One region of the Clostridium sp. 29_15 genome, then DNA from elsewhere that is predicted to be linked to it. Evidence: a T-box and tRNA genes for the amino acid it is inferred to sense, from the RefSeq annotation. Region 1 holds a T-box; the other holds one or more tRNA genes.
What was found. A T-box is a leader RNA that pairs with one kind of tRNA and senses whether it is charged. The one in region 1 lies ahead of leuS (leucine--tRNA ligase), so its partner is inferred to be a tRNA-Leu.

Region 1 (7,832 bases):
TGAATTAAGGAAAAAACTCAGTTTAGGCTGAGTTTTTTTTATTTCTTAATAATCAAATAAAAAAAGAGTGATTAGGCACTCTTTTTTATTTTACTACTATATTAACAAGTCTTCCTTTGATTACTATGACTTTAACAATATTTTTACCTTCTGTAGCAGCAAGTATATTTTCATCAGTTAAAGCAGCTGCTTTAATTCCTTCTTCATCTAAATCAGTAGATACATTAATCTTAGATTTAATTTTTCCGTTTACTTGGATAGCTATTTCTACTTCATCTTTAACAAGAGCATTTGGGTCAAATATTGGCCAAGCTTCGTTAAATACTGAGTATTCACCAGTTAATAGATTCCATTGTTCTTCAGCAAAGTGAGGAGCAAATGGTGCTAAAGTCTTGATGAAGTCTTTGCATACAGTCTTTAAGAAGTCTAAGTTCTTAGTTTCTTCTTGAAGATATTTAGAAAATGCATTAACAAATTCCATCATTCTTGCTATAGCAGTATTGAATTGCATCTTATCAGCATCTTCAGTAACACCTTTAATTGCGTTGTTTAACCAGAAGTTTAATTCTTTTTCAGTTTTATCAATAGTGATTTTATTGTTTTCTCCATTAGCAATAGCTTCTCTAGCTAAATCTAAGTATCTTTCAATTCTATCTACGAATCTAGCAACAGATTTAATTCCATCATCACTCCAAGCTCCACCTTCTGTGTAAGCAAAACCAAACATTAAGTACATTCTAAATACGTCAGCACCGTATTCTTTAATGTAGTCATCTGGAGAAATAGTATTTCCTTTAGATTTTGACATCTTTAATCCATCTGGTCCTAAAATTAAACCTTGGTGAGTTAAGCTCTTAAATGGTTCGTCAAAGCTTAAGTATCCCATATCTCTTAAAGCTTTAGTGATAAATCTAGCATATAGTAAGTGCATGCAAGCATGTTCAGGTCCACCAACATATTTGTCAACTGGTAGCATTTTGTCTACTAAGTCCTTATCGAAAGCTTTTTCTGAGTTTTTGTTATCTACATATCTCATTTGGTACCATGAAGAACATACGAAAGTATCTAATGTATCGCATTCTCTTTTAGCTGGTTTACCACAGCATGGGCAAGTAGTATTGATGAATGATTCACATTTAGCCAGTGGAGATTTTCCATCAGGTGCAAATTGAACATCATATGGTAATTGTACTGGAAGATCTTTTTCTGGAACTGGTACAGTACCACAGTCTTCACAGTAAATCATAGGGATTGGGGCTCCCCAGTATCTTTGTCTAGAAACTAGCCAGTCTCTTAATCTATAATTAACTTTTGATTCACCTAATTTATTTTCTGCTAATTTAGCAACGATTTTTTCTTTAGCTTCTTCAGTAGTTAAACCATCAAATTGTCCAGAGTTAACAAGTACTCCGTATTCACAGTATGGAAGTTCAACTTCTTCACCTTTTTTGTTAGTGATAACTCTTTCTATTGGTAAGTTAAATTTAGTTGCAAAAGCAAAGTCTCTTTCATCGTGAGCTGGAACAGCCATAACAGCACCAGTACCATAAGTAGCAAGTACGTAATCACCAACCCATACAGGTACTTCTTTACCGTTTATAGGGTTTATTGCATATGAACCAGTGAATACACCAGTTTTTTCTCTTGAAAGAGATTGTCTTTCTATATCAGATTGCTTTTTAGCAGCTTCTTTGTATTCTTCAACGGCAGTTTTGTTTTCTGCAGTAGTTAGTTCATCTACTAATGGATTTTCAGGTGCTAAAACAACATAAGTTACACCATTTAATGTATCAACTCTTGTTGTAAATACATCAAAGCTAGTTGCTGAATTTTTAACTTTGAAAGTAACTTGTGCACCAGTAGATTTTCCTATCCAGTGTTTTTGCATAGCAACAGTTTTTTCTGGCCAATCTAAAGTATCTAATTTTTCTAATAACTCATCAGCATATTCAGTTATTTTAAAGAACCATTGAGTTAAGTCTTTTTTAGTTACTTCAGTAGAACATCTTTCACAATATCCTTCATGAACTTGTTCATTAGCTAAAACTGTATTACATGATGGACACCAATTTACAGGGGCTTTCTTTCTGTAGGCTAATCCCTTTTCGTAAAGCTTTAAGAATATCCATTGAGTCCATTTGTAGTATTCAGGAGTACATGTGATAACTTCATTTTCCCAGTTAAACATAGCTCCCATAGCTTTTAATTGATCTTCCATAGTCTTGATATTTTTTTCGGTAGAATCCCATGGATGAATTCCTGTTTTAATAGCAAAGTTTTCAGCTGGTAGACCAAAGGCATCAAATCCCATTGGTTGGAATACATTGTATCCTTGCATCTTCTTTAATCTTGCCCATGAATCAACTGGACCATAATTGAACCAGTGACCAGCATGTAATTGACTTCCAGATGGGTAAGAGAACATTTCTAAAACATATAATTTTTCTCCTTCTTTATTAGGATTAAATTTATAAAGTTCAGTTTCTTCCCATTTCTTTTGCCATTTTTTATCAATAGCAGTTCCATAGTTACTCATTTTAAAATCCTCCCTAGGTTAATTGATAATTGAAAATTGATTATGGATAATTGAGGTAAAAATTCCTCAGGAGTTTCATACATAATTCTAACTTTTCAATTATCTGCTTTTAATTAAATAAAAAAGCTTCCATCTCTATATTTAAGAGACGAAAGCTATTATTTCGCGGTACCACTCTTATTAGAAAATCAAAAAAAGATTTTCTCACTCGAAATCGTTAACGGGAATCCCGTACTTGCTTTTGACAAGTAAGTTCCAAGACAAGTTCCTATAATGTAAACACTGTTTTACACCTTCCAACAGTTCTCTTAAGATTACAAGGTTATAGTACTACTTCTTTTCAACACTTTATACTATATTATTTGTTTTTTATTATATAGTAATTAAGAAAGTTAGTCAATAATAGTGATAAAGCCTTTTTATAGGAATTTCAATATATGATATAATATGTTTATTACATACCAATATAGTATATAATTTAAGAAAAATTTAAAAAAAGAATATACTATATTATATATTTTTTAATATATGGTAAATATTGTTTTGTAGAAGGGGTTAAATAAGGGTATAATCGTAAATAGTTTATGAACATTAATATTTTGTAAAAATAATGCTCTTGTATAAGTGAAAAATTCTTGTAAATACTAAATTAGAGAGATAAGAATAAACTAACTGATGAAAGAAAAGGAGATTTTTATGGCAATTTTAAATAGCATTATAGGTATTTTATTTATATTTGCAGTGGCATACTTATTATCAAATAATAAGAAGCGTATAAAATGGAGAACCATAATAATTGGATTTTTAATTCAATTTGGATTTGCATTAGCCGTTTTAAAGTGGAGTGTAGGTAAGTATGTTTTAAGCAAGGTTGCTCTTGGAGTACAATCAGTTATCGATTATGCTCAAGAAGGTATTAGTTTTGTATTTGGTTCACTAGCTAATGATGGAAGTATATTTTTTGTTAATGTATTATGTGTAATAATATTTATATCCGCAGTTGTTTCTATACTTTACTATTTAGGAATAATGCAGTTTGTTATTAGAGTTATAGGGGGAGCTTTATCTAGGCTTTTAGGAACTTCCCAATTAGAAACAATATCTTCATCAGCAAATATTTTCTTAGGTCAAACAGAGGCGCCACTTTTAATTAAACCTTATGTTTCAAAGCTTACAGAATCTGAATTGTTTGCAGTAATGGTTGGTGGATTAGCATCAGTTTCAGGTTCAATATTAGTAGGATATTCAATGCTTGGAATTCCAATAGAATACTTAATTTCAGCAGCATTTATGGCAGCACCAGCTGGTCTTATAATAGCAAAAATTCTTTGTCCAGAAACAGAGCATGATAAGGTTCAAAATGAAGTTGAAATGATTAAAGATAATTCAGCAAATGTTGTTGATGCAGCATCAAAGGGTGCAATTGATGGGTTAGGTCTAGTTCTTAACATAGCAGCTATCATTTTAGCATTCGTTGCAGTTATAGCATTAATTAACGGTTTAATTGGTTGGATTGGAGGCTGGTTCGGTGTATCTGACTTAAGCTTACAAGGAATATTAGGATGGATATTCTCACCAGTAGCAGCGATAATAGGTGTTCCGTGGGGAGAAGCTGTAACAGCAGGATCATTAATAGGTCAAAAATTAATATTAAATGAATTTGTTGCATTTAGTAATATGGCACCTTTATTACCAGAATTATCAGCAAAGACTACAGCAATAGTAACATTTGCTTTATGTGGATTTGCTAATATTTCTTCTATTGCTATTTTAATAGGTGGTATAGGTGGAATGGCTCCAAATAGAAAAGCTGACATAGCAAGATTGGGATGGAAAGCTGTTTTAGGTGGAACATTAGCAAACCTTCTAAGTGCTACAATTGCAGGACTTCTTTTAACTATATAGTATAAAAAATCACATGGCAAAAGATCAATGTCATTAAGTTAATAAAATTACGTTAGTAATTGCTAAAGAGTATGATATAAAAAAAGTATCATGCTCTTTTTTTCTAAAAGTTTTGATTTTTGTATTTTTAATTTTATAGGCTATAATATTATGGAGAGGAGTTGAAAAGTTATATGAATACTGTTTTAGTAGTAGATGATGATAAGGAAATAGTTGATGCAATTGAAATATATTTAAAAAATGAGGGAATTGGTGTTATTAAAGCATATGATGGTATACAAGCTATTCAGGCATTGATGGAAAATGAAATACATTTAATATTGATGGATATTATGATGCCTAAGATGGATGGATTACGAACTACTATGAGGATTAGGGAGGAAAAAAATATTCCAATAATATTAATATCAGCAAAATCAGAAGATACTGATAAGGTATTAGGTTTAAATATGGGAGCTGATGATTATATTACTAAACCTTTTAATCCTTTAGAATTAATTGCTAGAGTAAAATCACAATTAAGAAGATATATGACTTTAGGAAATTACGTTAATGTTTCTAAAGAAGATGAAAAGGTAATAAAGTCCAGTGGATTAGAAATCAATTTGGAAAGTAAAGAAGTATTCGTTGAAGGTGAGTCTATAAGGGTTACAGCAACAGAGTTTGGTATATTAGAGCTATTATTAAAAAATAAGGGAAGAGTATTTTCTATTGATGAAATATATGAAAATGTATGGAAAGAACCAAGCTATAATGCTGAAAATACAGTTGCAGTACATATACGAAGGATTAGAGAAAAGATAGAAATCAATCCTAAAGAACCCAAATATTTAAAGGTGGTGTGGGGAATTGGTTACAAAATTGAAAAGTATGAATAAGAAATTTTTTAACTATTTCTTATATATTCTTATATTCATCTTTTTATCAATGTCGATTTTGTCAGGAGTTGAAGTGATTAACAACTATGATTTAACACTGCCAGAGAGGATTTATGTTGATTCATATCTAGCACAGGAAATAGATGATTATATAGGAATGGCGCTAGATTATGCTATTTATTATAAAAATGATGAATATGTTAATGATATAAACAATATAAACCAATATGAAATTGATAGTTATAAACAAAAAATAGAAAAAAAGATTGAAAGCCAATATCAAAATATCAAAAGTATAAGAGAAAGTTCGCAAGGTTTTCATGATTATAGTTATGATGAGCAACAGGCTATATTAAATGAAGAAAGAAAGAAGATAGAAGAGAAATATGCATATGATGAAGCCAGTTTACTTGAAGAAATTTTAGAAAGTAAAAAGACGGCATATGAAAATCTAAAAGTTCAGCTAAGTGCTTATAATAATATTGATTTTGCAGCTTTTGATATACTTAGTAATAGCTGGATTACTAAAAAAAAAGCAGATGAAGATTTGATAAAAGATACAAAATACTATTCTATAAGAAAGATTACCACTAATGATGGTGTTACTGAAAATGTATATATATCAGGAAAAAAATCTACTAATTCTCATATAGTAAATAGAATTAAAAGAAATTCTTCAGGATATTATACCAGTGGAAATTACGTATCATCATATATACAAAATCAATCATCCAAATATTATTATTTAAATAATTATAGTATAGAACTATATGTATGGATACCAAAAGTTTTGCAGAAGGGAGATTCTATATATAGTGCTTATAAATCTATTGAAGAGATAGGACATGTTATAGGTATTAAGATAATAGTATGTTTGGTATCAGTAGCTATATTAGCATTACTATTATATTTAAAAAAGAAAGAAAATAGCAGGATGCATGAAGTTGATATATTAATAGATAAATTAAAGAAATATCCACTTGAATATAAGTTGGGAGGCTTATTGTTAGCATACATAGCATATAAGCTAATATTTAATAGTTATTATAATAAAATACTTGGTGAAGGAAGATATTTAATTAGCTTTACTTATAGGAATATACTTATATTATCTATTATTTTAATTTTATTATATGTAACAGTAGAGACGTTAATAGTAAGCTATTCTGAGGGAGCAATTTTTGAAAATACTATTAGTAAAACCATATATTATACAACAAAAGATATAATTAAAAGAGGATCGTTCATAAAGAATATCTTTATAATTGGAATTATGTATATATCTACAGTAGTTATATTATTGTTGGTAGGTATATTTAATAATGGAAGGTTATTATGGCCATGTTTTATAGTAGGCTTTTTAATAAGTTTTGCTCTGCTTATCAAATTAATAAAAAGCATGGTATATTTAGATAAAATAATGCTTGGGGCAAAGGATGCAGCCAGCGGAGAATTAACCTATAAGATTGAGGAAAGAGGAAAAGGATACTTATCTAACTTGGCACATGATATCAATAATATTAAAGAGGGCTTAAGAAAGTCTTTAAAGAATGAAATGAAGAGTGAAAAGATGAAAAGTGAGCTTATAACTAATGTCTCTCATGATTTAAAGACTCCGTTGACCTCAATTATAAATTACATTGATTTATTAAAGCGAGAACCTATAGAACCAGAAAGTGCAAGAGATTATATTGCTGTTCTAGACAGTAAATCTCAAAGGCTAAAAGCGCTAATAGAAGATTTGTTTGAAGCTTCTAAAGCTGCAAGTGGTGAAATGGAGCTTCATTTGGCTAAAATAGATATAGTGCAGCTTCTAAGACAGACTTTAGGTGAGTTCGATGAAAAACTCATTGAGAGTTTATTAGAGATTAGAACTAATTTCCCAGAAGAAAAAGTTTATGTTAATGGAGATGGAAGAAGATTATTTAGAGTCTTTGAAAATTTAATTTCCAACATAACCAAATATTCTTTAAGAGGGACAAGGGTATATATTGATATTATTAAGGATGAAAAAAATGCCATTATTGTAATGAAGAATATCTCATCTTATGAACTAAACTTTGATGCTGGGGAAATAACAAATAGATTTAAACGTGGAGATGAAGCAAGGACTACAGAAGGATCTGGTCTTGGGCTTGCTATTGCTAAAAGTATAGTAGAGCTTCATGGCGGAGAACTGAATATAGAAATTGATGGAGACTTGTTTAAATCAATTATAAAAATGGAATTATATCAAGAGAATAATTAATAGAAAGAATCAAATAGCATTGTTATTTGGTGCTTTTAATTTATTTAAAGGAGTTAATAGAAGAAAGAAGTAACTAATGATTAAAAATATAACTATTCTTATCTAATTGATAATTAATATCATATAGAGAGGCTATAAAGCTTTTAGTAGTGCTAGTTGAAAGGTATTCTCAATTAGAAAAAAATTTAAAAAATTTTTAAAAAAGGGCTTGTAATTAATAATAATTATTATATAATAATAAGTGTAAGGTTACTTACAAGAAACA
Region 2 (7,832 bases), on a different contig from region 1:
TTATTAACAACCAAAACTGTAGTAACATATGTAATTGCATTTGTTTATATAATCTCTATAATTTTATGTAAAAATGTAAAATTAATAAGATTTATGTGTACATGGTGTTCTATTACAATAGCAATATATGTATATATGTTAATTTCGCAAGGAAATACCAGTGAGTCTATTATAGTAATTGCAAGTGTTATTGGGTTTATACCTGTAAGTTTATTTGTAACAAGCAGTTTAAAAACTTCTGAGGAAATTACAGCAAAAACATTAGAGGAAATAAGTAATAAAAATTTACAACAACAACAATTAATAGATGATATGAAAAAAATAGTTGAAATATTATCAGAAAATTTTATATCACTAAATGAAATTATGAATGATTTTAATAATAGCAATGTAGAATTAAATAAATCATTTTTAGAAATAAAATCAAGTTCATCAAAAACTGTATTGGAAATAGAAGAGGAAAGTTCTTTAATAGAAGATATTAAAAATAAAATTGAAGATGCAACTAAAGCAAGTGAAAATGTAGAAGATTATTCAACGGATGCAGATAATGCTATTAATACAGGAATACAAAAGGTTAAAACATTACTAGAAACAAGTAAATTTGTTAATGAGAAAAACAATTTAGTAAATGAATCTATGAAAAATTTAGAAAATAAATTTTCTAATATAGCAAATATAACAGAAATTATATCTAGTATAGCAGAGCAAACCAATCTTTTATCTTTAAATGCATCAATAGAAGCTGCTAGAGTAGGAGAAGTAGGAAAAGGGTTTTCAGTTGTAGCAACAGAAATTAAGAAATTAGCAGAAGAAAGTAAGACTAATGCAGAAAATATAGAGCGTATCTTAGCAGAATTAAAGAATGAAACTCAGGTATCAGTTATGCAAGTTGAAAATTTATTAAAAGAAAGTATAAAACAACAAGAGTTGGTTTATGACACAAATGATGCATTTAACAAAATTCAAGATAATATGAATACTGTTAAAGGTGAAATAAATGTAGTAACCAATATGATGAGATTGGTATTAAATAATAGTGAAAAAGTATGTGATAGTATTTCAAATATTTCTATATTATCAAAAGAAACTATGGATAATTCAGAGTATACTGCTTCAATATCTAATAAAAATTCAGAAAAGTTAGAAGAAGTTAAAGAAATTTTTATGTCTCTAGAAAAGACTGTTAATGAAATAGAAAAATATATTTAGAATTAATAAAAGAAGCTTCCAATAAGTAATTATAGGGAGTTTCTTTTTTAAATTTAAATAAGCTTATGGTACTTAAGAGTATTGAAAATCTCATCTTTATCAAAAATAATTTAATTTTTGCAATTAAAGAGTCAATAGATAATATAATGAATAAATAGCAATAACAATGGAGGAACATATGGTACAACTAATGTTATGTTGTGGTTTGATACTTCTTATATGTATTACTTCTAGTAAGGTTTTATACAAGTTTGGAGTGCCTCTTCTTTTGATTTTTATATTTTTAGGCATGATATTTGGAATAATAGGAATTGACTTTAGTGACTTTCAACTAACTGGAGAAATTGCATCAATAGCTTTAGTTTTTATAATGTTTTATGGTGGTTTTGGAACTAATTGGAGTATGGCTAGACCAAAGGCAGTACCTTCTATTTTAATGTCTACTTTAGGAACTATCATAACTTTTTTTATTACAGGATTGTTTGTATATTTAATATTTAAAATATCTTTATTAGAATCTTTACTTATAGGTGCAGTGGTGAGTTCCACCGATGCAGCATCAGTTTTTACTATACTTAGATCACAAAAATTAAATTTGGAAGGTTCTTTAGCATCGCTTTTGGAAGTAGAAAGTGGTAGTAATGATCCAGTAGCTTATATGTTAACTTTGATTATTCTTACTATAATGGGGAACGGTACAGTAATGCAGCTTATACCAATGATAGTAAGTCAGATAGTTTTTGGAATTATTGTAGGAGCTGTGATAGCAATAGCTTCTATATATTTAATTAGGCATGCAAATTTTGAAATAGAAAGCTTTTACATTATTTTTATCATAGCTATAGCTATAATTTCATATTCATTGAGTGAATGGATGGGAGGGAATGGATATTTAAGTGTTTACATCAGTGGAATAATTATTGGTAATAGTAAGATACCTCATAAGAAGACTTTGGTACACTTTTTAGATGGTGTATCTTGGATTATGCAAATAATATTATTTTTTATTTTAGGACTTTTATCAAGTCCCATAGAACTACCTAAAGTAATAGGAAAGTCAGTGGTGATTTCTCTTGTTATAATTTTTATAGCAAGGCCAATATCAGTTTTTTTAGTGCTTAGAAGGTTTGAGTTTAATACTAGGGAAAAGCTATTTATATCATGGGTAGGTCTTAGAGGTGCAGCATCTATAGTTTTTTCCATATTTGCTTTAAATTATGAGGTTAATATAAATAATGATATATATCATATTATATTTTTTATTGCTTTGATGTCTGTTGGAGTTCAAGGAACTTTGATACCTATAATAGCAAGGCGTTTAGAACTTTTAGATAATAACAAACCTGTATTAAAGACATTTAATGATTATGTTGAAGAGAAAAATACAAAGGTTATGGAATTAAAAGTTGATGTGGGCTGTAATCTTATAAATAAAAGTATAATTGATGCTAATATTCCAGAAGAAATACTTATAGCTATGATAAAAAGAGAAGGTGAAATAATAATTCCTAAAGGATCTTCTATAATAAAGGAAGGCGATGTATTGGTGGCAGTTGGTAATTGTTTAGATGAGGACTTTTATAAAGTTATAAAGGCTAAATAGTAAATTTTTAAATAAAACAAAAAAAGAAGTTCAAAATTGAACTTCTTTTTGGTGCTGAAGACCGGAATCGAACCGGTACGGTATCGCTACCGCAGGATTTTAAGTCCTGTGCGTCTGCCTGTTCCGCCACTTCAGCAAGAACAATGTCAGTATAATATAAAAAGCTTATATGGTCAACACTTTTTTACAAAATAGTTATAAAAATTATTTATAGTATAAGTTTATATTATAATTTAATATGATAAAATTAATAAATAAAGTAAATAAGTAAAAGGGTGGTGATTAAAAGTATGAATATTATTTTTGAAGTTTTAAATAAATACTATGGATATACTTCATTTAAAGAAGGACAGTATGAAATAATAAGCAATATATTAAAAGGTAGAGATAGTTTTTGTATATTACCTACTGGGGGAGGAAAATCAATTTGTTATCAGATACCTGCAATGATATTTAAAGGAATAACAATAGTAGTATCACCACTTATATCATTGATGAAGGATCAGGTGGACAGTTTAAATGAAAATGGTATTGTAGCAGAGTATATTAATAGTACTCAAAGCTTAAATGATATAAATGACATAATAAAAAAATGTTATGAAGGAAAAGTTAAATTATTATACATAGCACCTGAAAGATTAGAAAATGATTTTTTTAAAAGAAAATTAAAAAATCTTAATATAAGTCAAATAGCTATAGATGAAGCTCATTGTGTATCAATGTGGGGACATGATTTTAGAAAAAGTTATAGAGAAATAGCACAGTTTATTAATGAATTTGATAAAAGACCAGTAATAACAGCATTTACTGCTACAGCTACAGAGGTGGTGAGAAAAGATGTGCTTGAATTATTAGGGCTTAGCAATCCTTATATTTATATTGGTGGTTTTGATAGGGAAAATTTAAATATACACTTATATATAGAAGAAGATAAGCTAGAATTTGTTAAAGATATAATTAGAGAAGAAGATAGCTCAGGAATAATATATTGTGTAACAAGAAAAGAAGTAGAAGGGCTCTATAATTACCTAAAAGATTTAGGCTATATAGTAGGAAAATATCATGGCGGTCTTAAAGATGAAGAAAAAGAATATTATCAAGAAGAATTTCTTAAGGAAAATATCAATTTAATGATAGCTACTAATGCATTTGGTATGGGAATTGATAAATCAAATGTAAGGTATGTTATACATTTTACCATGCCAAAGAATATAGAAAGTTATTATCAAGAAATAGGAAGAGCCGGACGTGATGGAGAAAATGCCAATTGCTATCTTTTATATAATAGAAGTGATGTGCGTACTTTAGAATATCTTATATATACGACATCGTCTTTAAATAGGAAAGAAATAGAGATAAGAAAGTTACAAGAAATGATAAATTTATGTGAAAGCAAAGGGTGCTTAAGGTATTTTATCTTAAACTATTTTGGTGAAAAAAATGCAAGGAATTATTGCAATAGCTGTAGCAATTGTTTAAAAGATGAAGAAATTCGTGATTATACCATAGAAGCACAAAAAATATTATCTTGTGTATATAGAAGCAGAGAAAAATATGGAATTGCTGTGTTGGTAGATGTTTTAAGAGGGATGACAGGACCTAAGATAGTTAATGATAAATTAAATCAGTTGACCACTTATGGAATAATGAAAGAGTACAGTAGCAGATTTATTAAGGATATAATAAAGACATTGATAGATTTTGGTTATGTGGATTTAAAAGAAGGTACATATTCTATGCTTAAGCTAAATAAGAAGTCATTGAAAATATTAAAATCTGAAATGAAGGTTTTATTTAAGCTAAATGAAAGCGAAGAAGAAGTAATGTTAAATAAAGATTTATTTAATGTGTTAAGGAATTGGAGAAAGGATAAAGCTCTTAAAGAAGGAATTAAGCCATATATAATATTTTCAGATGCTACTTTAATTCAAATAAGTAATATATTACCTAAGAATAAGGAAGAGCTTCTTGGTATAAGAGGAATGGGAGAAAAGAAATATGAAAAATTTGGAGAGGAACTATTAGATATAATAAATAATTATAAGTAGAAATCCATGTATGGCTCGCAACTAATATAGGTTGTGAGCCAATATTATAATATTACAAAAATTTTATATTAAATGTTTTTAATACTGTTGAAATAGGATTGAAAATACTATAGGAGGTGCTACTAGTAACGATATTACATATTTTGACACTAAAATCATTATTGGTCATAATATTACTCCTTATCATTTGTTAAAGAAAATAGCATAATATATACTACTAGGTTATTTTTAAAATTTGATATTAAATGAATAAATAATGGCATAAAAGGAAATAGTGGTAATTATAGAAAATAATATTAAGGAGTTAGTATGTTTAAAAAATTTTTAATAGGTATATTATTACTATGCATTAATCTTGTAGGTTGCTTAGAAAGTAAAGCAGTTAATTCTAACAATGTAGAGGAAAGCTATAAAAGTGAGAAATTAATAGAACTTTATGTACCAGATGATAATATTTCAAAATGGGTAGTTGAAGAGAAAAATGTAGATATTTCAGAATTAAAAAATGTTATTACAGCATTAAAAGATACTGAAAAATGTTGTATACCAAAAGAAACAGAAGTTAATTCAATAAAAATAGAGAATAAAATAGCATATGTAGATTTAAGCAAGGATTTTGATGATAGTCAAACAGGCTCTTCTGCAGCTGTTAAAGTAAAAATATATTCAATTGTAAATACATTATGTTTAAATGAATGTTTTAATGTGGATGGTGTAAAATTCCTTATTGATGGGAAGGAAGTGGAAACCATAGGTCCAATGGATGTAAGCCTTATAAAAACACCAAAACTAGAGCTTTAAAAAGTAAATAAGATAGTAGAAGTTAATTGTTACTACTATCTTATTTATTTTTTAATTAAACGCTGTTTGATTTTATTGATAAATAATAATTGGTGCAGGTTAAATCAAAGTAAGGATTTATCCATAAATAAGCCCATGGTTTGGCTACGTTTATATTTTATTTAATCTAAAAAGATAAAAAGAGTAATATATTACGTTTGGTAATTAATATATTAAAGTAAAGGGGGGAGTGCTTATGAACTTCAAAGAATTTATTCTAACAGATAGAGAAAGTAGAAATAAAGAAAAATTTGAAGGTACATTTATAGATTACTTAGAACTTGTGAAGGCTAATCCAGATATTGCACAGCTTTCTCATAAGAGATTATATGAAAGGATTATGAGTGAAGGTGTTGAGGTACTAAAGGGGGATGAGAATCCTAAAATAAGAAAAATCTATGGAAATGAAACTATAAAGAGATATGGATTTTTTAAAGATGATTTCTTTGGTATTGATAAAGTATTAATGAAATTGGTAAATTATCTTCATTCTGCATCAATGAAAGGTGAAGAGGCAAGGCAAGTATTATATTTAGTAGGACCTGTTGGTGCTGGTAAATCATCTTTGGTTGAAGCATTAAAATTAGCTTTAGTAAGCTGTGATCCTATTTATTCTATAAAAGGCTGTCCAATGCATGAAGAACCTTTACATCTTGTTCCTAATCATCTAAGAGGAAAATTTAATGAAATGTTAGGCACACAAATTGAAGGAGATTTATGCCCAGTATGTAAATATAGGCTTATTCATGAATTTAATGGGGAATATGAAAATGTTCCTGTTGAAAGAAAGAATTTTTCTATAAGATCAAGAAAAGGAATAGGTGTAGTGCCTCCAGTTGATCCTAATAATCAAGATACATCTATTTTAACAGGATCAATTGATATATCTAAGATGGATATGTATCCTGAAGACGATCCAAGGATATTCTCATTAAATGGTGCATTTAATGTAGGTAACAGAGGGTTGGTAGAATTTATTGAAGTGTTTAAAAATGATGTTGAATACTTACACACTATAATAACAGCTACTCAAGAAAAATCAATTCCATCACCAGGAAAAGGTTCAATGATTTATTTTGATGGACTTATTGTAGCTCACTCAAATGAAGCAGAATGGGAAAAGTTTAAATCAGATCATACTAATGAAGCTATATTAGATAGAATTGTAAAGATTGAAGTTCCATATTGCTTAGAGCTTGATGAAGAAGTGAAGATATATGAAAAGATATTGAAGAGAAGTAATTTTAAAGCTCATATAGCTCCACATACAATAGAAATAGCAGCAATGTTTGCTATACTTTCAAGATTATCTCCTTCAGCTAAAGTAGATCCTATGACAAAGTTAAAACTTTATAATGGTGAGGATATTGTGGAAAAAGGAACTACTAAGAGGATAGATATACAGGAATTAAGAGAAGAAGCTGGAAGTTATGAAGGTATGAAAGGTATCAGTACTAGATTTATTGTAAAAGCAATAGATAATGCCTTATCTATTTCAGAATATGATTGTATAAATCCATTAAGCATAATGGAGAGCATTATTAAATCTATTAAAGAGATGGATGCTTCAGCAGAAGATAAAAAGAGATATTTAGGATTTATTCAAGACACTATTAGAAAAGAATATAATAAGGTATTGGAAAAGGAAATAACAAAGGCCTTTATACATTCATTTAGAGAACAAGCTGAAAGCCTATTTAATAATTATATAGATAATGCAGAAGCATTTGTAAATAAGACTAAGATAAAGGATTGTTCAACAGGAGAAGAATTAAATCCAGATGAAGACTTCATGAGAAATATAGAAGAACAAATAGGTGTATCTGAAGCATCTAGCAAGGGATTTAGAGCAGATGTTACATCTTATATGTTCTACTTAGTAAGAAATGGCATGAAAATAGATTATACTTCATATGAACCATTAAAAGAAGCCATTGAAAAGAAGCTTATGGCATCAGTAAAAGATTTGTCTAGAATAATAACTAAGACAAGAGTAAGAGATAAGGAGCAAAATGAAAAGTATGATGCTATGGTTGAAGAAATGAAGAACAATGGATATTGTCTACACTGTTGTGACGTCATATTAAAATATGCAGCAAACAATTTGTGGAAGGATTGATAAAGATGGC

Region 2: it encodes a tRNA-Leu, which carries the amino acid that the T-box ahead of leuS (leucine--tRNA ligase) is inferred to sense. The anticodon was not compared.

The regions. Positions count from the first base shown of each region.
Region 1 covers NZ_MNRT01000022.1:106,052-113,883, reverse strand. The annotation lists gene leuS (leucine--tRNA ligase) at 86-2,536, opposite strand; T-box leader at 2,678-2,889, opposite strand; gene BHW04_RS04425 (NupC/NupG family nucleoside CNT transporter) at 3,233-4,441, shown strand; gene BHW04_RS04420 (response regulator transcription factor) at 4,615-5,319, shown strand; gene BHW04_RS04415 (HAMP domain-containing sensor histidine kinase) at 5,393-7,567, shown strand.
Region 2 covers NZ_MNRT01000018.1:747-8,578, forward strand. The annotation lists gene BHW04_RS02435 (methyl-accepting chemotaxis protein) at 1-1,212, shown strand, start outside; gene BHW04_RS02440 (potassium/proton antiporter) at 1,391-2,815, shown strand; tRNA gene BHW04_RS02445 (tRNA-Leu) at 2,865-2,951, opposite strand; gene recQ (DNA helicase RecQ) at 3,097-4,863, shown strand; gene BHW04_RS02455 (GerMN domain-containing protein) at 5,173-5,664, shown strand; gene BHW04_RS02460 (PrkA family serine protein kinase) at 5,900-7,822, shown strand; gene yhbH (sporulation protein YhbH) at 7,828-7,832, shown strand, end outside.